Regions from separate parts of the Kitasatospora sp. NPDC089509 genome, predicted to be linked through region 1. Evidence: predicted binding sites of a transcription regulator. Region 1 holds the regulator's gene; the other holds the start of a gene.
What was found. Region 1 encodes HspR, which represses chaperone genes until heat shock. Its sites were predicted from a motif close to TTGAGNNNNNNNNNCTCAA; they were not measured.
Positions count from the first base shown of each region.

Region 1 (11,842 bases):
CCAGTACGAGGAGTCGACGACGCCGCGCAGCAGGGCACCGGTGGCCAGCAGCTCGGGGAAGGTCTCGCGCTCGACGGACACCTCCCGGCCGGCCGGGATGCGGTCGATCACGGACCGGGTGAAGACGTAGCAGCCGGCGTTGATCTGGTCGGTGACGATCTGCTCCGGGGTCTCCGGCTTCTCCAGGAACTCCAGCACCCGCCCGTCGGCGTCGGTCGGGACCAGGCCGAAGGCCCGCGGGTCCTCCACCCGGGTCAGGTGCAGGGTGACGTCGGCCCCGGCGGCCACGTGGCCGTCGCGCAGGGCGGCGATGTCCAGGCCGGAGAGGATGTCGCCGTTGAAGACCAGGACCGGCTCGTCCGGGCCGCAGGTCAGCCCGGAGGCGGCGTTGCGGATGGCCCCGCCGGTGCCCAGCGGCTCGCGCTCGGTCAGGTAGACCAGCTCGATGCCGTACGGGGTGCCGTCCTGGAAGTGGTCCTCGAACACCTCGGCCAGGTAGGAGGTGGCGAGCACCACCCGGGTGACCCCGGCGGCGGCCGCGCGGGCCAGCTGGTGCGCGATGAACGGGACACCGGCCACCGGCAGCATCGGCTTGGGGGTGTGGGTGGTCAGCGGACGCAGTCGCGTGCCCTTACCACCGACGAGCATGATCGCCTCGGTCATGGTCTGCGCTGTTCCCCTTGTGCTCTGTGCGGCCCGGCCCGGCGGGCCGATACCTCCGTCGGTGGTCTGGTCCCGTCCGAAACGGGTCGACCGGCTCGTAGCCGGTCCGGCGCCTACTGTATTTCCTTCCGACCGGATACCCGTCCGGCAGCCGTGCGATCAGCGTCACTCGCCGTCCGCCCGCCGTATCGCCGTTCGTCGCCCGGGGCACCGAAAAGCCCGGCCCGGCGGGCGCGTTGGCGGCGTCCACCGGGCCGGGCGGTTGTAGCAGAACTGTCGAACAGCGGGTGCCGCTACGCGTCCACCGTCGCGGGCTCCTCGGTCTCGGCGGGCGGGGCCGCCTTCACCGAGTCGAGCAGCAGCTGGGCCACGTCGACCACCTTCAGGTGCTCCTTGGCCGCGCCCTCGTTCTTCTTGCCGTTGACCGAGTCGGAGAGCATCACCAGGCAGAACGGGCAGGCGGTGGAGACGATGTCCGGGTTGAGCGACAGCGCCTCGTCCACGCGCTCGGTGTTGATCCGCTTGCCGATGCGCTCCTCCATCCACATCCGGGCACCGCCGGCGCCGCAGCAGAAGCCGCGCTCCTTGTGGCGGTGCATCTCCTGCTGGCGCAGACCGGGGACCTTGTCCATGATCTCGCGCGGCGGGCTGTAGACCTTGTTGTGGCGGCCCAGGTAGCAGGGGTCGTGGTAGGTGATCAGGCCCTCGACCGGGTTGACCGGGACGAGCTTGCCCTCGTCGATCAGGTGCTGCAGCAGCTGGGTGTGGTGGATCACCTCGAAGTGCCCGCCGAGCTGCGGGTACTCGTTGGCGATGGTGTTGAAGCAGTGCGGGCAGGTGGCCACGATCCGCTTGGTCGGGGCGTCCTCCAGCGCGGCGTTCAGGGTCTCGACGTTCTGCGCGCCGAGCATCTGGAAGAGGAACTCGTTGCCCAGGCGGCGCGGGGAGTCACCGGTGCAGGTCTCCTCCTTGCCGAGGATCGCGAACTTCACGCCCGCGGTGTGCAGCAGCTCGGCGAAGGCCTTGGTGGTCTTCTTGGCGCGGTCCTCCAGGGCGCCGGCGCAACCGACCCAGTAGAGGTACTCGACCTCGGCGGGGTCGATGGACTCACCGATCACCGGCACCTCGATGCCGGTCTCCTTCTTGAGCTCCTTGACCCAGTCCAGGCGGGCCTTGGTGGCCATGCCCCACGGGTTGCCCTTGTTCTCCAGGTTCTTGAGCATCGTCCCGGCCTCGGTCGGGAAGTTGCTCTCGATCATCACCTGGTAGCGGCGCATGTCGACGATGTGGTCGATGTGCTCGATGTCCACCGGGCACTGCTCGACGCAGGCGCCGCAGGTGGTGCAGGACCACAGCACGTCCGGGTCGATGACACCGTTCTCCTCGGCGGTGCCGATCAGCGGGCGCTCGGCCTCGGCCAGGGCGGCCGCCGGAACGTCCTTGAGCTGCTCGGCGGTGGCCTGCTCGGTGCCCTCCATGTCCTTGCCGCCGCCGGCCAGCAGGTACGGCGCCTTGCCGTAGGCGTGCTCGCGCAGGCTCATGATCAGCAGCTTGGGCGAGAGCGGCTTGCCGGTGTTCCAGGCCGGGCACTGCGACTGGCAGCGGCCGCACTCGGTGCAGGTGGAGAAGTCGAGGATGCCCTTCCAGGAGAAGTGCTCGACCTGGGAGACGCCGAAGACGGCGTCGTCGGCCGGGTCCTCGAAGTCGATCGGCTGGCCCTTGCTGGTCATCGGACGGAGGGCGCCGAGGGCGGTACCGCCGTCCTCCTCGCGCTTGAAGTAGATGTTGAAGAAGCCGAGGAAGCGGTGCCAGGCCACGCCCATCGAGGGGTTGAGGCCGATGGTGATCGCCCACGCGAAGGAGATGCAGATCTTCGCGGTAGCGAAGATCCAGATCAGGTTCTCCAGGGTGCCGTGCGACAGCCCGCTCAGCGCGGTGACGATCGGGTACGAGACCAGGTGCGCCGGGCCGTAGGAGTCGACGCCGTTGATGGCGCCCTCCAGGGCGCGCAGCATCAGGATGCAGAGGCCGATGCCGAGGATCGTGTACTCGACGTAGAAGGCCTGCCAGGCGATCGAGCCGGCGAACCGGGACTTGCGACCGGACCGGGACGGCAGGCTCATCAGCCGGATCACCATCAGGGTGGCGATGCCCAGCGTGGTCAGGGTGCCGACCAGCTCGACGAAGAGCTGCCAGACCACCCAGTGGCCGATGATCGGCAGCTCGAACTCGGCGTCGAAGAGCTGCCCCATCGCGTTGACGATGGTGAGCACCAGGCTGAAGAAGCCGACGGCGACGAACCAGTGGGCGATGCCGACGATCCCCCAACGGTTCATCCTGGTGTGGCCGAAGAACTCGGTCGCGACGGTCTTCACGCGCTGGGCGGGCTGCCCGAAGCGGGTGGAGTCCGGCGCGCCGGTCAGCACGACCCTGAAGATGTGCCACGCCGCACGGAGGGCGAGCGCGGTGCCGATCACGAAGGTGACCAGCGAGATGACGATCGCTGCTAGTTGCATCGCTCTCCGTCTCCTGCGGCTTGCGGTTGAGCAGTGTCTGCGGTTCTGGGGTTTTCCGAAGTGATTGTACTGGTCGGTAACTTGCCGGGCCGACGGCCCGGACATTACCGGTGGGCAACAGTTCTCCAGAAGGTTCCCAAGGTATGGCGGCAGTCACGTGACGGCGCGCCCGCCAGCGGGGGCCTCAGCAAAGTTGAGCGATGAACACTCATAGCTGTTGACGCCCACCGTCGGGTCGTGCATCCTTGAGCCTGTAAAGCTCAACTCTTCCGTGGAGGTATCTACGATGGCACGCGCGGTCGGCATCGACCTCGGTACGACGAACTCGGTCGTCAGCGTTCTGGAGGGTGGCGAGCCCACCGTCATCACGAACGCCGAGGGTGCGCGGACCACGCCGTCCGTCGTCGCCTTCGCGAAGAACGGCGAGGTTCTGGTCGGCGAGGTGGCCAAGCGCCAGGCGGTCACCAACGTCGACCGCACCATCCGCTCGGTGAAGCGCCACATGGGCACCGGGTGGAAGATCAACATCGACGGCAAGGACTTCAACCCCCAGCAGATCTCGGCCTTCGTGCTGCAGAAGCTGAAGCGCGACGCCGAGGCCTACCTGGGCGAGACCGTCACCGACGCCGTCATCACCGTCCCGGCGTACTTCAACGACTCCGAGCGCCAGGCCACCAAGGAGGCCGGTGAGATCGCGGGCCTCAACGTCCTGCGCATCGTCAACGAGCCGACCGCGGCCGCCCTCGCGTACGGCCTGGACAAGGACGACCAGACCATCCTGGTCTTCGACCTCGGCGGCGGCACCTTCGACGTCTCGCTGCTGGAGATCGGCGACGGGGTCGTCGAGGTGAAGGCCACCAACGGTGACAACCACCTCGGCGGCGACGACTGGGACCAGCGCGTCGTCGACCACCTGGTCAAGGTCTTCCAGGCCGGCCACGGCGTCGACCTGTCCAAGGACAAGATGGCCCTGCAGCGTCTGCGCGAGGCCGCCGAGAAGGCCAAGATCGAGCTGTCCTCGTCCTCCGAGACCTCGATCAACCTGCCCTACATCACGGCCTCCGCCGAGGGCCCGCTGCACCTGGACGAGAAGCTCACCCGGGCCCAGTTCCAGCAGCTGACCGCGGACCTGCTGGAGCGCTGCAAGGTCCCGTTCCACAACGTGATCAAGGACGCCGGCATCTCGCTCGCCGAGATCGACCACGTCGTCCTGGTCGGTGGCTCGACCCGCATGCCCGCCGTCGCGGAGCTCGTCAAGGAGCTGACCGGCGGCCAGGACGCCAACAAGGGCGTCAACCCGGACGAGGTCGTCGCCATCGGCGCCGCGCTCCAGGCCGGTGTCCTCAAGGGCGAGGTCAAGGACGTCCTGCTGCTCGACGTCACCCCGCTGTCCCTCGGCATCGAGACCAAGGGCGGCATCATGACCAAGCTGATCGAGCGCAACACCACGATCCCGACCAAGCGCTCCGAGATCTTCACCACGGCCGAGGACAACCAGCCGTCCGTGCAGATCCAGGTCTACCAGGGCGAGCGCGAGATCGCCGCGTACAACAAGAAGCTCGGGATGTTCGAGCTGACCGGCCTGCCGCCGGCGCCGCGCGGCCTGCCGCAGATCGAGGTCACCTTCGACATCGACGCCAACGGCATCATGCACGTCGGCGCGAAGGACCTCGGCACCGGCAAGGAGCAGAAGATGACCGTCACCGGCGGCTCCTCGCTGCCGAAGGACGAGGTCGACCGCATGCGCCGCGAGGCCGAGCAGTACGCCGAGGACGACCACAAGCGCCGCGAGTCCGTCGAGACCCGCAACTCCGCCGAGCAGCTCGTCTACTCGACCGAGAAGTTCATCGCCGACAACTCCGACAAGCTGCCGGCCGACGTCAAGACCGAGGTCGAGACCGCCATCGGCGAGCTCAAGGAAGCCCTCAAGGGCGAGGACATCGCGAAGATCCGCGAGGCCTCCGAGAAGGTCTCCACCACCGCCCAGAAGCTCGGCCAGGCGCTCTACGCCAACGCCGACGCCGCCGGTGCCGGTGCCGCCGCGGCCGGCGAGTCCACCCACGCCAAGGAGGACGACGTCGTCGACGCCGAGATCGTGGACGACGAGAAGCCCAAGGGCGGTGCGTCGGCATGACGGACAAGCCGCAGGGCGGCAAGCCCGGCGACGACTCCGCCGAGGAAGCCGTGATCAAGGCTGCCGAGGAGGCCGCGGCCGGCGGTGCCGGCGAGGGCTCCGAGGACGCCGCCTCGGCCAAGCGCGAGCTGGCCGAGCGCACCGCGGACCTGCAGCGACTGCAGGCCGAGTACCAGAACTACCGCAAGCGGGTCGAGCGCGACCGGCTGACCGTCCGCGAGATCGCGGTCTCCAACATCCTGGAGTCCCTGATCCCGGTCCTGGACGACATCGGCCGCGCCCGCGAGCACGGCGAGGTCACGGGTGGCTTCAAGTCCGTCGCCGAGTCCCTGGAGACGGTCGTCGCCAAGCTGGGCCTGCAGCAGTTCGGCAAGGAGGGCGAGCCCTTCGACCCGACGCAGCACGAGGCGCTGATGCACAGCTACTCCTCGGACGTCACCGAGGACACCTGCGTGCAGGTGCTCCAGCCCGGCTACCGCATCGGCGAGCGGATCATCCGCCCGGCGATGGTCGCCGTCGCCGAGCCCCAGCCGGGCACCCAGACGACGCCCGGCCCGGACGCCGAGGCCAAGTCCACCGACAAGGACAAGTCCGACGGTGGCTCGGACAGCTGACAACCTGTGACAGCTGACAACCAGTGCGCTGCGGAGTCACACGCCGGCCGGTACGGCGGCCGACTCCGCAGCGCGCTGTCAACAGCGCTTCCTGCAACCGCTGTTGACAGCGCAGTGACGATGGACATCAGGAGGTGGCGGAAGCCGTGAGCGAGCGCAGCGAGCGAGCCATCAAGGGGCGCGTGAACCGCTCAGCGGCTGCCGAGCGGAACGAGGTGGGCGCATGAGCGGCAAGGACTTCGTCGAGAAGGACTACTACAAGGTCCTCGGCGTGCCCAAGGACGCCACCGCCACCGAGATCAAGAAGACCTACCGCAAGCTGGCGCGCGAGTTCCACCCGGACGCGAACAAGGGCGACGCCAAGGCCGAGGAGCGCTTCAAGGACATCTCCGAGGCGTACGACGTCCTCTCCGACGAGAAGCGCCGCAAGGAGTACGACGAGGCCCGCAGCCTCTTCGCCAACGGCGGCTTCCGCACCGGCGGCCCGGGCACCGGCAACTACGGCTTCGACTTCGGCGACCTCTTCAACGGCAGCCAGGGCGGCGGCGGCAGTGGCGGCGGCCTCGGCGACGTCTTCGGCGGCCTCTTCAACCGCGGCGGCGCCCGGCAGGCCCAGCCCCGGCGCGGCGCCGACGTCGAGACCGAGGTGACGCTCTCCTTCGAGGAGGCCGTCGACGGCGCGACCGTCCCGCTGCGGATGACCAGCCAGGCCCCCTGCCGGCTCTGCAACGGCACCGGCGCCAAGACCGGCACCACCCCGCGGGTCTGCCCGACCTGCGTCGGCGCCGGCACCGTCAGCCGCGGCCAGGGCGCCTTCGCGCTCTCCGAGCCGTGCAAGGACTGCCGCGGCCGCGGGATGATCGTCGACGACCCGTGCCCCGACTGCCACGGCAGCGGCCGGGCCAGCTCGGCCCGCACCATGCAGGTCCGCATCCCGGCCGGCGTCCAGGCCGACCAGCGGATCCGGCTCAAGGGCAAGGGCGCCCAGGGCGAACGCGGCGGCCAGCCCGGCGACCTCTACGTCACCGTGCACGTCGACCCGCACCCGGTCTTCGGCCGCAAGGGCGACAACCTCACCGTCACCGTGCCGGTCACCTTCCCCGAGGCCACCCTCGGCGCCACCATCGAGGTGCCCACGCTGAACGGCCCCGCCGTGAAGCTCAAGCTCCCCCCGGGCAGCGCCAACGGCCTCACCATGCGCGCCCGCGGCAAGGGTGCCACCCGCAAGGACGGCACCCGCGGCGACCTCCTCGTCACCATCGAGGTCGTGGTGCCGCAGCACGTCACCGGCGACGCGCTGGACGCACTGGAGCAGTACCGCGAGGCCACCGCCTCCGACGACCCGCGAGCCGCTCTCTTCCGGGCGGCGAAGGGAGCGTGACGACCAGATGTCCCCGACTCCGATGAACCCGATGCAGCCGATGGACCCCGACGGCCCCATCGGCCCCGGCCTCGGCGAGGGCCTGCCCGGCAACGGCCCCCGCCGCCCCCGGCGCGCCACCGCCCCGCCGCAGTACGTGCTCACCGAGGACACCCCGGTGTACGTCATCTCGGTCGCCGCCGAACTCTCCGGCCTGCACCCGCAGACCCTCCGCCAGTACGACCGCCTCGGCCTGGTCAGCCCCGACCGCACGGCCGGCCGCGGGCGCCGCTACTCCGCCCGCGACATCCAGCAGCTGCGCGACGTCCAGCGGCTCTCCCAGGACGAGGGCATCAACCTGGCCGGCATCAAGCGGATCATCGAGCTGGAGAACCAGGTCACCGCCCTCCAGGCGCGCATCACCGAACTGGCCGACTCCCTCGAAGGCGCCGCCTCCGCCCTCCAGCAGCGCGAGGCCGCCGTCCACGCCTCCTACCGCCGCGACCTCGTCCCGTACCAGCCGCCCACCCCGCAGTCCAGCGCCCTCGTCGTCTGGCGCCCCAAGCGCTGACCGGGGACCCGCACCGCACCACCAGCCGCCGGCTCCCTCCTGTTCGGGGGGTGCCGGCGGCTGGGGTGTTGGTGAGAGAGTGCTGCGACGGGGAACATCGATCGCCCGATGCCCAGGACGACTCGCAGCCGGATCCCACGGGCCGCTTAAGATCCTTGCTGCAGTAGCCATCCGTCGCGTTGACTAACTGGTCCGGTCAACACTAGGAGAACGAGAATGAGTGGGCGAGAAGGAGCAGGTGCGGCGCCAGGCGGACTCCGCGTCCTGTCGGAGGATGCCCGCACGCTCTATCTGAAAGCCGTGAGCGAGAGCGGCCGGCTGAACCGTAATGGCTGTGCATCGGGCGAGGGTTCCGCCCTCCAGGAGTTGCTGGACCTCGGACTGCTAATCGTCGACAACGAAGAGCCGGACGCCTATTTCGCCGTCGATCCGACCCAGCTCTCCGCGAGCCTGAGTTCGGCATGGCAACGCCAAGCTCTGGATCTCCTCGCCCGTGCGGTGTCACTCCCGACGGAACTCGGAGAACTTGCCGAGGCTTTCCACGCCCCGAACCAAGCCGGGGGCGCCATCGAATATGTCAGAGGCCGCGCCCTGATCAATCAGCGGCTCCAACAATCCGCGGCCGGCGGATGGACCGAAGGCCTCGCCATGCAGCCGGGCGGCCCGCGCCCGGCCGAGCTGCTGACCGCTTTCCTGGACCGTGACCTCGACATGCTCCGCCACGGTGCGTCGATGCGCACGATCTACCACGCGAGCACGCGCTACCACCAGCCGACCCGGGATTACGTCGGACAACTGGCCAAGGCGGGGTGGCAGTTCCGGACCCTCGACGAGCCGTACACCCGGCTCATCGTGGTCGACCGGAAACTGGCGGTGATTCCCGTCGCGGGCGACAGCATCGCCGCCTTCATCTACGACCCCGCGGTCATCAACTTCGTGGCCGAAGAGGTATTCGAACGAAGTTGGAACCGGGCACTCGATTTCGACGGGGACCGCACCGTCCCACGCCAGGTCGTGTCGCAGCTCCGACAGACCATCGTCGAGCTCCTGCTCTCCGGAACGAACCATCGCGTCATCGCGCGACGGCTCGGCATCAGCGAGCGGACGCTCGCCCGGCACATCGCCGAGATGAGGGAGGAGTACAACGTCGACTCCCTCTTCCAACTTGGTTATGTGCTAGGCCGCTCCCCGCGAGAAGAAAACGAATAGGAAACCCCCTTCAAAGGAGCGGCTTCCCCAGCACCACGTCAGCCGTCGGACCGGCTGACGTTCAGCTCGGTCGTCGGCCGCACCGGACCGATCGACCTCGCCTCACCAGTGGATGTCGTCGCTCACGGCCACTGCCGCCGTCGTCGAGACCCCGGTGTGCGCGCTGCCGACAGCGGCCTGAACCCCAGCCAGTACAGCCGCGCCGAGGACAACCGAAAACGCAACTGTGCGGACGAGTCGGTACATACGGGACACGGACCCACCCCTCCTTCTCCCTAGAGCTCTATTGAGCTGAATCTAATAGCACTAGCGTCCACATGATGCCGCAGACGGCACATCGGTGTCACCTCCCCCGCATCGCTTGGAGCGTCATCTCTCTGCCAGTCATCCAGATGACAGGGCAGGACGCTGGACGGGGCTACGACCGCTGATAGACGATCATTTCGCCCCCCGAGGGTGCAGCGAGAAACCCACACTTGCCGCTGTACCGTCAAATATTCGCCTGATGCCTTCGGCTATTCGAAGCAGCAACCAACCGCAGCGCCCGCCGGCATCGCACCCCTAACCGGTCGGCCTTTCCCCGGAGTCGACATGACCGAGCCCTACCTGCGTCACAACGACAGCCAGGCCCCTGAGGGTCGGCGTGCACGTGTCTTCCTGGCCGCGCCCCTGATGCGGCTCACCGGCCCCGCGGACAGCGTGGTGACGCTCGCCAGCCGGACGCGGCTGACGACGCTCCGCACCACCCTGCTCCGCAGCGGTGCCGCCGTGTACAGCGCGCACCACAGCGACGCCTGGACCGTCGCCGGTCGTGCCCCCGAGCCCCGGGTGCCCTCCGACTTCCGGGCGCTGCAGTCCGCGGACCTGGTCTTCGCCTACGTCGGAGCCCCGCTCTCGGCCGGGGTCAGTCTCGAACTCGGTTGGGCGTCGGCGCTGCGGAAGCCGATCGTCCTGCTCGTCGACGAGGCCATCACCCACAACCCGCTGATCGCCACCATCGAGCAGGTCGCCCCCGTCCTGCCGCTGGTCTTCGACGACACCTGGTCCCAGGAGGCCCTCCACCACACCGTGGAGACCGCACTCGACTGGGCCGGCATGGCGCTCTCCCTCCGCGAGGGCTTCTGGACCGCCCCCGGCGACCGCTTCAACGTCCCCCGGCAGCAGACCGCGGTCACCGGCTACTGGCCGACCGGCGCCGCCACCGGCTGAGCGGGGCTCACCCACCGGACTCCCCCGTCCGGGCTCCCCGCATCTGCCAGCCGAGTTGGAACAGCGTCTCGGCGTCGTACACCTCACGCAGCCGGGCGATGTGACCGGCCACGGTCCGCTCGCTCAGCCCCATCCGGCTGGCGATCGCCCGCTGCGTGAGCCCCCTGGCGAGCAGGCGCCCCACCTGCTCGTGGGCCACCGGCGTCGCGGCCGCCGCCAGCGACTCCCAGTCCACCACCTGCGCCTGACGCCACTGCTGCTCGAACACCCCGACCAGATAGCCGACCACCGCCGGGTCCTCGACCACGGCGGCGACCGTGTGGTCGGCGGCGGCCGGGATCAGGGCCGCGGTGCGGTCGAAGATCAGGGTCTTGGTGAAGGGCCCCTCCAGCAGCCGGATCGGGGCCCCCGCCCGGGTCGATCGCAGCGCGTACTCGACCGTCCGTGGATCGGAACAGGCCGCCGGCTCGAAGACGGTGTGCATCACCCCGCCCGCTTCGAGGTAGCGGTGGGTGTGGTCGAGCGTGTCCCGCATGTGCCCGTGCGGGCGGGGCCCGCCCGGCTGGGCGGCGAGCACCTCGTGCGGGTGGTCCTTGAGCAGCTGGGAGATCAGGTGCCGGATCTCCACCATGCCGACCACCCGCCGCACCCCGCCGACCGGCTCGGCCCGACGGGGCGTGGTGTCGTACGCCTGGGTCAGGTCCTCCAACAGGTCGGGGACCGCGGCGGCCCGGGCCAGCAGCCGGGCGCTCTCCTCCCGCAGCCCCGCACCGATCCGCTCACCGACGGCGCGCGGGTTCACCGCGCTGTAGGTGCTGTCGGCGCTCCGGAGGACGAGCAGGCCCAGACCGGCGAGCTGCCCGACGGCAGCCTCGTCCTCGGGACGGATGTCGGCGAGGCGGATCCGGCCGCCCTCGGCCAGGATCGCGCGGTAGAGCTCGCGGGCGGCGGCATCGGGCAGCTCGGGGTCAGCCATCGCGGGATCCCCTCATCTGCCAGCCGAGTTGGAACAGTGTCTCGGCGTCGTACAGCTCCCGGAGGCGGGCGATGTGCCCGGCGACGGTGCGCTCGCTGAGGTTCAGCCGGGCCGCGATCGACCGCTGGGTCAGACCCTTGGCGAGCAGCCGGCCGACCTGCTCGTGCACCGCGGACACGGGAGGACCGTCCGCCAGGGATGCCCAGTCGACGACCTCGGACCGGCACCAGAGCTGCTCGAACGCGTCGACGATGAACGCCACCGTCGCCGGATCGTCGACGACGGCGGCGCTGTTGAGGCCCGGATCGGCGGGGATGACGGCGACGGCCCGGTCGAAGACCAGGAAGCGCTTGAACGGTCCGTCCAGGGCCCGGATCGCACAGCCGAGCCGGCTCGCCGCTGCGGCGTAGGAGACCGACGGAGCGTCGGCCCGGGCATCACGCTCGAACAGGCACCGTATGGTGCCGCCGCGTTCGAGGAAGCGACGCGTGCGGACGAGGGACTCGGCCAGCTGACCGGCATCACGGGCGGCACCGGGTTGGGCGGCCAGGTTCTCGCCGGGGAACTCCTGGGTGAGCTGCTCCACTTGG
Region 1 is NZ_JBIVHS010000004.1:488,886-500,727, reverse strand. It holds partial or broken gene ACIP4P_RS11935 (sugar phosphate nucleotidyltransferase) at 1-663, opposite strand, end outside; gene ACIP4P_RS11930 ((Fe-S)-binding protein) at 957-3,179, opposite strand; gene dnaK (molecular chaperone DnaK) at 3,466-5,313, shown strand; gene grpE (nucleotide exchange factor GrpE) at 5,310-5,927, shown strand; gene dnaJ (molecular chaperone DnaJ) at 6,151-7,308, shown strand; gene ACIP4P_RS11910 (heat shock protein transcriptional repressor HspR) at 7,316-7,858, shown strand; gene ACIP4P_RS11905 (helix-turn-helix domain-containing protein) at 8,075-9,067, shown strand; gene ACIP4P_RS11900 (hypothetical protein) at 9,659-10,276, shown strand; gene ACIP4P_RS11895 (LuxR family transcriptional regulator) at 10,284-11,252, opposite strand; gene ACIP4P_RS11890 (LuxR C-terminal-related transcriptional regulator) at 11,245-11,842, opposite strand, start outside.

Region 2 (11,842 bases), on a different contig from region 1:
TCGCCCATCGCCCAGTCGATGGTGTTGTCCTCGACCGAGGCGGCGCGGCGCTGCAGCTGCGGCAGCAGGCGCGGGTGGACGGTCAGCCAGTCCGGGTGGTTGACCTGCGAGGCGGCGATCCGCTTGACCATCTCCTGGGAGATGCCGGTCTGGATGGAGACCGGGAAGTCGGCGACCGGCTTGCCGGCGGTGGCGTCGGCCGGCGCCTGGGCCGCGTCGCGGACCTCGGCGAAGACCTTCTCCAGCTGGCCCTGGAAGTCCTGGAGCGCCTGCTCCGCCTCTTCCATGGTGATGTCGCCGCGACCGATCAGGCCCTCGGTGTACAGCTTGCGCACCGAGCGCTTCTTGTCGATCAGGTCGTACATCAGCGGCTGGGTGAACGACGGGTTGTCGGCCTCGTTGTGACCGCGGCGGCGGTAGCAGATGAGGTCGATCACGACGTCCTTGTGGAACGCCTGGCGGAACTCGAAGGCGAGCCGCGCGACGCGGACCACGGCCTCCGGGTCGTCGCCGTTCACGTGGAAGATCGGGGCCTCGATCATCCGGGCCACGTCGGTGCAGTACATCGAGGAGCGCGAGGACGCCGGGGCGGCGGTGAAGCCGACCTGGTTGTTCACCACGATGTGCACGGTGCCGCCGGTGCGGTAGCCGCGCAGCTGCGACATGTTCAGGGTCTCCGCGACGACGCCCTGGCCGGCGAAGGCCGCGTCGCCGTGGATCTGGATCGGCAGCACCGGGAAGGTGGTGCCGCCCTGGTCCAGGATGTCCTGCTTGGCGCGGGCGATGCCCTCGACGACCGGGTCGACCGTCTCCAGGTGGGAGGGGTTCGCGGCGAGCGAGACCTTGATGGTCTCGCCGTCCAGGCCGGTGAAGGTGCCCTCGGAGCCGAGGTGGTACTTGACGTCGCCGGAGCCGTGCATCGACTTCGGGTCGAGGTTGCCCTCGAACTCGCCGAAGATCTTGCCGTACGGCTTGCCGACGATGTTGGCCAGCACGTTCAGGCGGCCGCGGTGGGCCATGCCGATGACGGCCTCGTCCAGGCGCTGCTCGGCGGCGGAGTCGATGGTCGCGTCCAGCAGGGCGATCAGCGACTCACCGCCCTCCAGCGAGAAGCGCTTCTGGCCGACGTACTTGGTCTGCAGGAAGGTCTCGAAGGCCTCGGCCGAGTTCAGCCGGCGCAGGATCCGCAGCTGCTCCTCGCGCTCGGGCTTCGCGTACGGCTTCTCCAGGCGCTCCTGCAGCCACTTGCGCTGCTTCGGGTCCTGGATGTGCATGTACTCGATGCCGACGGTGCGGCAGTACGTGTTGCGCAGCAGGCCGAGGATGTCGCGGAGCTTCATCATCTTCTGGCCGCCGAAGCCGCCGACCGCGAACTCGCGCTCCAGGTCCCACAGGGTGAGGCCGTGGGTGGTGACGTCCAGGTCGGGGTGCTTGCGCTGCTTGTACTCCAGCGGGTCGGTGTCGGCCATGAGGTGGCCGCGGACCCGGTAGGAGTGGATCAGCTCCATGACGCGCGCGGTCTTGTTGACCTCGTCGTCGTGGGTGGTGGCGACGTCGGTGGCCCAGCGGACCGGCTCGTACGGGATCCGCAGCGACTCGAAGATCTCGTCGTAGAAGCCGTTCTCGCCGAGCAGCAGGCGGTGGATCTCGCGCAGGAACTCGCCGGACGCCGCGCCCTGGATGACGCGGTGGTCGTAGGTCGAGGTCAGCGTCATGATCTTGGAGACGCCCAGCCGGGACAGGGTCTCCGGGGCGGAGCCCTGGAACTCGGCCGGGTACTCCATGGCGCCGACGCCGACGATGGTGCCCTGGTTCTGCATCAGGCGCGGCACGGAGTGCACGGTGCCGATGCCGCCGGGGTTGGTCAGCGAGACCGTGACGCCGGTGAAGTCGTCCATGGTCAGCTTGTTGGCGCGGGCCCGGCGGACGATGTCCTCGTAGGCCTGCCAGAAGCCGAAGAAGTCGAGGGTCTCGGCCTTCTTGATGGCCGCGACGACGAGCTGGCGGTCGCCGTTCGGCTTGACCAGGTCGATCGCCAGGCCGAGGTTGACGTGCTCCGGCTTGACCAGGAAGGCCTTGCCGTCCTCCACCTTGTAGCTGTGGTTCATGCCCGGGGAGGCCTTGATGGCCTGGACCAGGGCGTAACCGATCAGGTGGGTGAAGGAGACCTTGCCACCGCGGGCGCGCTGCAGGTGGTTGTTGATGACGATGCGGTTGTCGATCAACAGCTTCGCCGGGACGGCGCGGACCGAGGTCGCGGTCGGCACCTCCAGCGAGGCGTCCATGTTGGTGGCGACGGCCTTGGCCGGGCCGCGCAGCTGGACCAGCTCGGGGCCGGCCGCGGCGGTGGCGGCGGGCGCGACCGGGGCGGCGGCCTTGGGGGCCGGCGGCGCGGCGGGCGCGGCGGCCAGCGGGGCGGCGGCGGCCGGGGCCGGAGCAGCCGGGGCCGGAGCGGCGGGTGCGGCCGGCGCAGCAGCAGCGGGCGCGGGGGCAGCGGCAGGGGTCGGCGTGGGGCCGGCCTGGGTCGCGGCCTGGGTCACTGGGGTCACCTCGGTACCGGGCTTGTAGTCGGCGAAAAAGTCCCACCAGGCTCGGTCGACCGAGTTCGGGTCCTGGAGGTACTGCTGGTAGATCTCATCGACGAGCCACTCATTTGGACCAAAGCCAGTGGAGCTTGCCGAGCTGGGGGTTTCAGGTTGTGGCGACACGGCGGCAACCGCCCTCTTCCGCTTCCTTTTGGGATGTTTGGACAGCGGGGATTAAGGCTACGCCCCTGACCAGTGATCGCGCAGTCCCCGGGCCCCAGGCGTCGCCCAGATCACAGTCCTGACCTGCAATTTGGCTGAAAAAGTGCGTTAGAAAGCCGTATCTGAGGGGAAGCGACCGGGGCCGATCGCCCACCAAAGTGGGGCGAAAGCGGACAAACAGGGATAAGGATCCGCAGACGATCTTCGTGTGCGGCTGTGTCGGATCTGTGACAAATGTCCCGTCCGCTCAGGACCGCCAGTCAGGTCCGTCCGCTCGGGTCCGCCCGGAGCCCGCTCAAGCCCACCCGGGACCGTCCGCTCAGGCGTGCCCGGGCAGCCGGACCTCGATCCGGCAGCCGCGCGGCGACTCCGCCACCGCGATCCGCCCGCCGTGCAGGTCCACCGCCCAGCGGGCGATCGCCAGGCCCAGACCGGTGCCGCCGTCCGCGCCGGGGCCGGTGGCGGTCGCGGTGCCGCTGCGGCTGAAGCGCTCGAAGACCCGGCCGCGGTCCGCGAGCGGGATGCCCGGGCCCTCGTCCTGGACCTCCAGCAGCAGGCCGCCGTCGTCCCCCTCGGGCCGGGCGCGCACCGTCACGGTGCCGCCGGGCGGCGAGTGCTTGCAGGCGTTGTCGACCAGGTTGGCGACCACCTGGTGGAGGCGTTCCGGGTCCGCCACGGCGGTCAGTCCGGTCGGGCTGACCTCCAGGGCCAGCCGGACGTCGCCGCGCCGGGAGAAGGCCCCGCCGGCCGTCGCGCCGTCCACGGTGACCCCGCGCAGCACGCCGTCCAGGAACTCCCGCACCTCGAAGGGTCTGGCGTCCAGGTCGACCACGCCGTCGTCGATCTTGGAGAGGTCCAGCAGGTGGGTGACCAGGCGGCCGAGCCGCTCGGTCTGCTCCAGTGCGGCCCCCAGCGTCGCCGGATTGGGCTGCACCACGCCGTCCACCACGTTCTCCAGCACGGCCCGCAGCGCGGCGATCGGCGTGCGCAGTTCGTGCGAGACGTTGGCGACCAGCTCACGGCGGTGCTGGTCGGCGGCCTGGAGGTCGGCGGCCATCGCGTTGAAGGCGGCCGCCAGCTCGCCGATCTCGTCGCGCGAACTCACCTCGACCCGGCGGCTGTAGTCGCCGGAGGCCATCGCGCGGGCGGCGGCCGTCATCTCGCGCAGCGGGGCGGTCAGCCCGTGCGCGAGGAACTGCATGAACAGCAGCGAGGCGATCATGGAGAAGACCATGATGATCCGGATCTGGGTCTCGGATCGGATCGCCACGACCACCATCCCGGTGGCCAGGAACACGGAGACGATCACCAACAGGGCGAGCTTGCCCTTGATCGAGCGGACCGGGTCGAGCGGACGGATGTCGGCCCAGACCCGGCTGGCCGCTCGGGCGGCCAGTGTCTGCGGGCGCGCGCCGTCGGCGTCCCCGTTGCGTTGCTGTGGAAAGGTCATTGGTCCCTGTGATCCCCGCGCGGTCTGCACGGCGGTGCCGGACACGGGCCCCCCGGTGGCCCGTCGCCCGGAGCCCCCGTCAGGAGAGCGGGGCCTCCAGCGCGTATCCGACGCCGTGCACGGTGCGGATCCAGCTGGCGCCGATCTTGCGGCGCAGCGCCTTCACGTGGCTGTCCACGGTCCGGGTGCCGGACGCGTCGGTCCAGTCCCAGACCTCGGCCAGCAGCTGCTCGCGGGTGAGCACCGCGCGCGGCTGGGCGGCCAGGCAGGCCAGCAGGTCGAACTCGGTCGGCGTCAGGTGGACGTCGCCCGAGGCCAGTCGGACCCGGCGCTGCACGTGGTCGATCTCCAGCTCGCCGAAGCGCAGGCTGCCGAGCGCGGGCGTCCGGGCGGCCTGCTGGGCACGCTCGACCCGGCGCAGCAGCACGTTGACCCGGGCGGCCAGTTCGCGCATCGAGAACGGCTTGGTCATGTAGTCGTCGGCACCGACGCCGAGGCCGACCAGCAGGTCCGTCTCGTCGTCGCGGGCGGTCAGCATCAGTACCGGCACCGGGCGTTGGGCCTGGATCCGGCGGCACACCTCCAACCCGTCGAAGCCGGGCAGCATGATGTCCAGGACCACCAGGTCCGGCTGCCAGGTGTGGAAGCCGTCCACCGCGCCGGGGCCGTCGTGGGCCACGGCGACCTTGAACCCCTCGGCGCCCAGTCGGGCCGCGATCGACTCCGCGATCGTGGGCTCGTCCTCCACCACCAGCACTCTGCGCTGGCTGCTCACCGTGCCACCGGTGTTGGGGTTGTCCTGCTGAATTTCTGTCACGGTCACGCCACCGCCCCCAGGGCTGCGGGCCGGCCACCTGTGGGGATGGCGGGGCTCCGCTCGTAGTCTTGTTCCGTCGTGGACTGTGCCGGGTCCGCCGTCCCGTTCGTACGCCCGGGAGCCGCGGCACGGATGGTCTTCCGTCCACTTCTCCCACGCACTCCGCAGCGTACGGACAGCGGATGCCTCCCGGCAGGCGGACCGGACGTTTCCGGCCCGTGGGCCGGCTGTCCGGCCGCCCTCGGGCCCACCGCACGAGTGGGCACGGGCCGATACCTTACCCGGCGAATTTTCTCTGCGTAACGGTACGTATGCAGTTCAGTTGACGCCAAGTCGCCGGTCAGAGGCCCTACTGAGGCGTTAATCGACAGAAGGTCTGGACCAATGCCGGGAATCCGACCGTTCTCCGCGTCGACGGTCTTCACCGGCTTTTCTCAGGTGCCTCTCAGAACCTCGACGTACCGTGGCGGCGACGGCGCCCCGCAGGGCGGAAACCGGCCTTCGCGTCGGTACGTTGGGCACCTTCCGGCACTGGTGGCTGCGGGGGTGGAGCGGAGGTCGGCATGGCGGGACTGCGGCAGGACACCGACCGGCGCGCGGCCGTGGGGTCGCCGTACGGAATGCTCCGCGGGGGGTTGCGCACCGGCGTCGTCGAATGGCTGCTGGAACGCGTTCCGACGCCCCGGCGCACTCCCTTCACCCTCGGATATCTGGCCGTGGTCGGGATCACCGCGACCTTCGCCAGGCTCGCCGACCCGGAACTCGTCCAGCACCTCCAGGAGGCCTCCAGCTCGGACGGCCACAACCTGCTGCTGCACCCGCTGCGGGTCCTGGTGCTCAGCGGGTTCTGGGTGGCCGGGGGATCGTGGACGCCCTACCTGTGGGGGTTCGCCGTCACCCTGGCGCCGTTGGAGCGCCGGGTCGGCTCCGCCCGGGCGGCCGCGGTCTTCGCGGCCGGGCACGTGGTGGCCACCCTGCTCTCCCAGGGCGTGGTGATCGCCGCGGTGCGGCTCGGGCGGATGGCGCCGGAGGCGATGGACCGCCTGGACATCGGGGTCAGCTACGGGGTGTTCGCCTGCCTGGGCGCGGTGATCGCGTCGCTCCCGCTGCGCTGGCGGGTGCCGGCGCTGGCCGGTGCCGCACTGATGATCGCCCAGCAGATCGCCTCCCAGAAGGACCTGGTCACGGCCATCGGGCATCCGGCCGCGCTGCTCACCGGGGTGGCGCTGTGGCGCTGGGTGCGGTGGGTCGAGCGGGGACCGTCCCGGCCGCGGCTCCGGCTGCCGCGGCTCCCGCTGGTCGGCGCCGGTCCCGTCCGGGCCGCCGTCCGGACCCCCGCCGTGGTGCGGGCCGGTACCCGGCCGTCCACCGTGCGCTGACGCCCGGGGTCTCTTGGGCCGTTCTTTCCCTGTTCTTTTGACGGGGCTTCCCTCCGGCCGTTCCGGTGACGGCGTGTTCGCTCGCAGCGAACACGGGTCGGGGAACATCCGACGCTCGTGAAGCCTTAGTCAGGTCGACTCAAGTTCACTGACCGGGGAGAGATCATGGCATCGACGTCCACACCGCTCACCCTGCCCGTGCTGCCGCTCGACGACGAGGTCGTTCTGCCGGGCATGGTCGTCCCGCTGGACCTGAAGGACACCGAGGTGCGGGCCGCGGTCGAGGCCGCCCGCGCGGCGGCCACCGGCTCCGGCAAGCCGCAGGTCCTGCTGGTCCCGCGGGTGGACGGCTCGTACGCGGCGGCCGGCACGCTGGCCACCGTGGAGCAGGTCGGCCGGCTGGCCGACGGAGACCCGGCGGCCCTGGTGCGCGCCGTGCGCCGGGTCCGGATCGGGGTCGGCACCACCGGCCCCGGCGCCGCCCTCTGGGTGGAGACCACGCCCTTCGAGGAGTCCTCGGTCGGCACCCCGGTGGCCGGCCGGGCCGCCGAGCTGGTCAGGGAGTACAAGGCGCTGTCCACCCAGTGGCTGCGCAAGCGCGGCGCCTGGCAGATCGTCGACCGGGTCGCCCAGATCGAGGGCGTCGGCGAGCTCGCCGACAACATCGGCTACGCCCCCTTCGTCACCGCCGAGCAGAAGCTCAAGGTGCTGCTGGAGGCCGACCAGGTCGCCCGCCTGGAGTACGCGCTCACCCTGCTGCGCGACCACCTCGCCGAGGAGGAGGTCAACGACACCATCCGCAAGGACGTCGAGGAGGGCGTGGCCAAGCAGCAGAAGGAGTTCCTGCTCCGCCGCCAGCTGGAGGCCGTCCGCAAGGAGCTCGCCGAGCTGAACGGCGACCCGGCCGACGAGGAGGGCGACTACCGCGCCCGGGTCGAGGCCGCCGACCTGCCGGAGCAGGTCCGCGAGGCCGCGCTCAAGGAGGTCGACAAGCTGGAGCGGTCCTCGGACCAGTCGCCCGAGGGCTCCTGGATCCGCACCTGGCTGGACACCGTCCTGGAGCTGCCCTGGAACGAGCGCACCGAGGACGCGTACGACATCGCCGGCGCCCGCGCCGTGCTCGACGCCGACCACGCCGGCCTCGGCGACGTCAAGGACCGGATCGTCGAGTACCTGGCCGTCCGCAAGCGCCGCGCCGACCAGGGGCTCGGCCTGATCGGCGGGCGACGGGGAGGAGCGGTGCTGGCCCTGGTCGGTCCGCCCGGGGTCGGCAAGACCTCGCTCGGCGAGTCGGTGGCCCGCGCCATGGGCCGCAAGTTCGTCCGGGTCGCGCTCGGCGGCGTCCGGGACGAGGCGGAGATCCGCGGCCACCGGCGCACCTACGTCGGCGCGCTGCCCGGCCGGCTGGTGAGGGCGATCAAGGAGGCCGGCTCGATGAACCCGGTCGTCCTGCTCGACGAGATCGACAAGGTCGGCTCCGACTACCGGGGCGACCCGGCCGCCGCCCTGCTGGAGGTGCTGGACCCGGCCCAGAACCACACTTTCCGGGACCACTACCTGGAGGTCGAGCTCGACCTCTCCGACGTCGTCTTCCTCGCCACCGCCAACGTGCTGGAGGCCATCCCCGAGCCGCTGCTCGACCGGATGGAGCTGGTCCGCCTGGACGGCTACACCGAGGACGAGAAGGTCGTCATCGCCCGCGACCACCTCCTCCCGCGCCAGCTGGAGCGGGCCGGCCTGGGCGACGGACAGGTCGGCGTCGACGAGGCGGCCCTGCGCAGGCTGGCCGGGGAGTACACCCGGGAGGCGGGCGTGCGCACCCTGGAGCGCTCGATCGCCCGGGTGCTGCGCAAGATCGCCGCCCAGGCCGAACTCGGCGAGCGCGAACTGCCCGTCACGGTCGGCGCCGCGGACCTGCGCGCCCTGATCGGCCGGCCGCACCACGTGCCGGAGTCCGCCCAGGAGCCCGCCGAGCGGCGCACCGCCGTCCCCGGCGTGGCCACCGGGCTCGCGGTCACCGGCGCCGGCGGCGACGTCCTCTACATCGAGGCCTCGCTGGCCGACGCCGAGACCGGCGGCACCGGGCTGACCCTGACCGGGCAGCTGGGCGACGTGATGAAGGAGTCCGCGCACATCGCGCTCTCCTACCTGCGCTCGCGCGGCGCCGAGCTGGAGCTGCCGGTCACCTCGCTGCGCGACCGCGGCGTGCACCTGCACATCCCGGCCGGGGCCATCCCCAAGGACGGGCCCAGCGCCGGCATCACCATGACCACGGCACTGGCCTCGCTGCTCTCCGGCCGCAAGGTGCGCACCGACCTGGCGATGACGGGCGAGGTCTCGCTGACCGGGCGGGTGCTGCCGATCGGCGGGGTGAAGCAGAAGCTGCTCGCCGCCGACCGGGCCGGGGTCACCACGGTGATCATCCCCAAGCGCAACGAGGCCGACCTGGACGACGTCCCGGCCGAGGTGCTGGAGCGGCTCACCGTCCACCCGGTGTCGGACGTGCGGGAGGTGCTCCGGCTGGCCCTGGAGCCGGCCGGGGTGCTGGTCGCCGCCGCGTAGCGCGCCCGGGGCGCCGGGCCTCCGGGTCCGGCGCTCTCCACGGGCCGACGGCGGCTCCGCGTGCCAGACTGCGGAGATGCCGTCCCCCACGCAGCGCGCCCTGGCCCGGGTGCCCGCGCGGCTGCGACCGGCACTGCTGCGGCACCGCCGACTGGTGAAGTACCTGCTGGTCGGCAGCGGCTGCTTCGCGCTCACCACGGTGCTCGACTTCGAGCTCAAGTTCACCGTCCTGACGCACCAGCCGGTGGCGGCCCTGACGGTGGCGACGGTGATCGCCACCGTCGTCTCCTATGTGCTCAACCGCCGCTGGGCCTTCCGGACGGACGGGCGGCGGCCCGAGGCCCTGCTGTTCTTCCTGGTCAGCGCGGTGGCGATCGGCGTCAACGTGATCCCGCTGGCACTCTCCCGGTACCTCCTCGACCTGCGCGAGCCCTACGTCACCCCGTTCCAGCAGGAGGTCGCGGACTTCCTCAGCGGGATGGTCGTCGGCACCTTCGTCGCCATGCTGTTCCGCTTCTGGGCGATGCAGCGCTGGGTCTTCACCAGCGCCGCGGCCCGGACGCACCAGGGGCGGGCCCCCGACCCGGAACCCGGTTACGCTGCACCCGAGATGCCACGGGATGTGCCGTGAGTCCGTGAGGTGCACCGGACCCGTGAGCCGCTCCGAGACCGTGAGGTGAGAGTTATGCGCGGGGAGCCGGACGGCGTCCGGACCGGGCCCGCCAGCCAGCAGGGGATGCGCCGGGCCAACCTGGCCCTGGTGCTCGGGGTGATCGCGCGCGGCCCCCGCTCGCGCGCCGACGTGGCCGCCGCGACCGGGCTCACCCGGGCCGCGGTCTCCTCGCTCGCCGAGCAGCTGATCTCGGCCGGCCTGGTCGTCGAGGAGGGCCCGGCCGCGCCCAGCGGGAAGGTCGGCCGCCCGGGCACCGCGCTCGGGCTCAACCCGCTCGGGCCGGGCGGGCTCGGTGCCGAGATCGGCGTCCGGCACCTCGGCGTCTGCGTGGTCGACCTGCGCGGGGAGGTGCGCGCCTGGCGGCGCCAGGAGAGCGCCAACCGCGGCCGGGAACCCGCCGCGGTGATGGCCGACCTCGCCCGGCTGGTGCGCGCGGCCGTCGCCGAGTCGGGCCTGCGCCCGGCCGGGCTGACCCTCGCGGTGCCCGGGCTGGTCGGCGCCGGCGGACTGCTCCAGCGGGCCGCCAACCTCGGCTGGCAGGGCGTGCCGCTGACCGCCGAACTGCGCCCCGCGCTGCGCCTGCTCGGGGACGGTCCGGCGGGGGAGGGCCCGGTCGGGGACGGCCTGGCCGAGCTGCCGGTCGAGGTGGACAACGAGGCCAACCTCGGCGGACTCGCCGAACGCTGGCTGGGCGAGGGCCCGGAGGACTTCCTGTACGTCTCCGCCGAGGCCGGGGTCGGCGCGGCCGTGGTGGTCGGCGGCCGCCTGCTGCGCGGTGCGCGCGGCTACGCGGGCGAGCTCGGCCACGTCCCGGTCCATCCGGAGGGGCCGCGCTGCGCCTGCGGGGCGCACGGCTGCCTGGAGCAGTACGCGGGCGAGACGGCGGTGCTGCGGGCGGCCGGGCTGGCGGGGGTGCGCGGCGACTGGGTGACGCTGCTCGCCGATCGCGCCGGTGCCGGGGACGAGCCGGCCCGGGCGGCACTGGCCGGGGCCGGCGGGGCGCTCGGCATCGCCGCCGCCGGGGCGGTCAACCTGCTGGACCCGGCCGAGGTGGTGCTGGGCGGCGGCTACGCGCGGCTGGCGCCCTGGCTGCTGCCGGCCATGCGGCGGGAGCTGGCCGCCCGGGTGACGGTGCGGCCGTGGGCGGAGGACCGGCTGACGGTCTCCCGGCTGGGGCGGCGCGGGCCGCTGCTGGGCGCGGCGGTGGGTGTGGTGCGGGCCATCGTCGCCGATCCGGGCTCGCTCACGCCCTGAAACCCGAGGCCCGGAACGCGCGGGAGCCCCCGGCCGGTGCGGCCGGGGGCTCCCGCGACGGGTGCGCGGTGGATCAGGCCTCGGCCGGGGCCTCGGCGACGATCTCGCGGCCGCCGGAGCGCGGGCCGCGCAGCACGGCCAGGTAGGCGATGCCGATGCCGATCAGCGCCCAGACCACCAGGACCAGGATCGGCATGCCCAGGTTGGTGGAGTCGAAGTAGGCGATCGACTTGGTGGCACTGGTGCCGGCGCCGTTCGGGATCAGCGAGCCGATCGCCCGCCAGAACGGCGGCATCATCGGTGCCGGGTAGACGCCGCCGGCGCTCGGGTTGCCGAGCACCACGAAGATCAGCACCGCGACACCGATGCCGATGATGTCGAACAGGCACTGCAGCGCCATCGTGAAGGCGCCGACCGTGAACACCACCAGGGCACCGATGCCGGTCAGGGCCGCCACCGAGCCGGGCAGCGCGTCCAGCACCGGTCCGGCGATGATCGTGCCGCCGAGGCCGGCCACCACCGAGTACAGCGCCAGGGCGCCGAGGCGGATCAGCAGGCGGTGGGCGTTGGCCGGCTTGGAGCCGGCGCTGATGCCGAGGATCGAGGCGACCAGGTAGCCGCCGACGCACCAGCCGATGACCAGGTAGAAGGCGGAGAGGCCGTTGGTGTCGCCCTTGGCCAGCGGCACGACGTCCTGGACCGTGACGGTGCGGCCCTGGGCCTTGTCCAGCGCGGTGGTGATGGTCTCGGCGGCCTTGGCGGCGGAGGTGCCGCGGGCGCCGCCGACCAGCAGGGTGTCCTCGGTGCCGGTGGGGTTCACCACCAGCGCGGCGTAGATCTTCTGATCCTTGATCTGCTGGGTCGCGGTCTCGGCGTCCGGCGCGGTGACGGGCTTGACCGCCTCGTTCGGGACCTGCTCCAGCGCCCCGACCAGCTTGGGCGTGACCTGCGGCGGGGCGA
Region 2 is NZ_JBIVHS010000009.1:80,901-92,742, forward strand. It holds gene ACIP4P_RS20685 (multifunctional oxoglutarate decarboxylase/oxoglutarate dehydrogenase thiamine pyrophosphate-binding subunit/dihydrolipoyllysine-residue succinyltransferase subunit) at 1-2,708, opposite strand, end outside; gene ACIP4P_RS20690 (sensor histidine kinase) at 3,067-4,197, opposite strand; gene ACIP4P_RS20695 (response regulator transcription factor) at 4,277-5,014, opposite strand; gene ACIP4P_RS20700 (rhomboid-like protein) at 5,578-6,393, shown strand; gene lon (endopeptidase La) at 6,559-8,955, shown strand; gene ACIP4P_RS20710 (GtrA family protein) at 9,032-9,586, shown strand; gene ACIP4P_RS20715 (ROK family protein) at 9,641-10,882, shown strand; gene ACIP4P_RS20720 (ABC transporter permease) at 10,956-11,842, opposite strand, start outside.
Region 2: a site for HspR is predicted at 6,518-6,536, ahead of lon (endopeptidase La). Genes of this name have one in related genera too.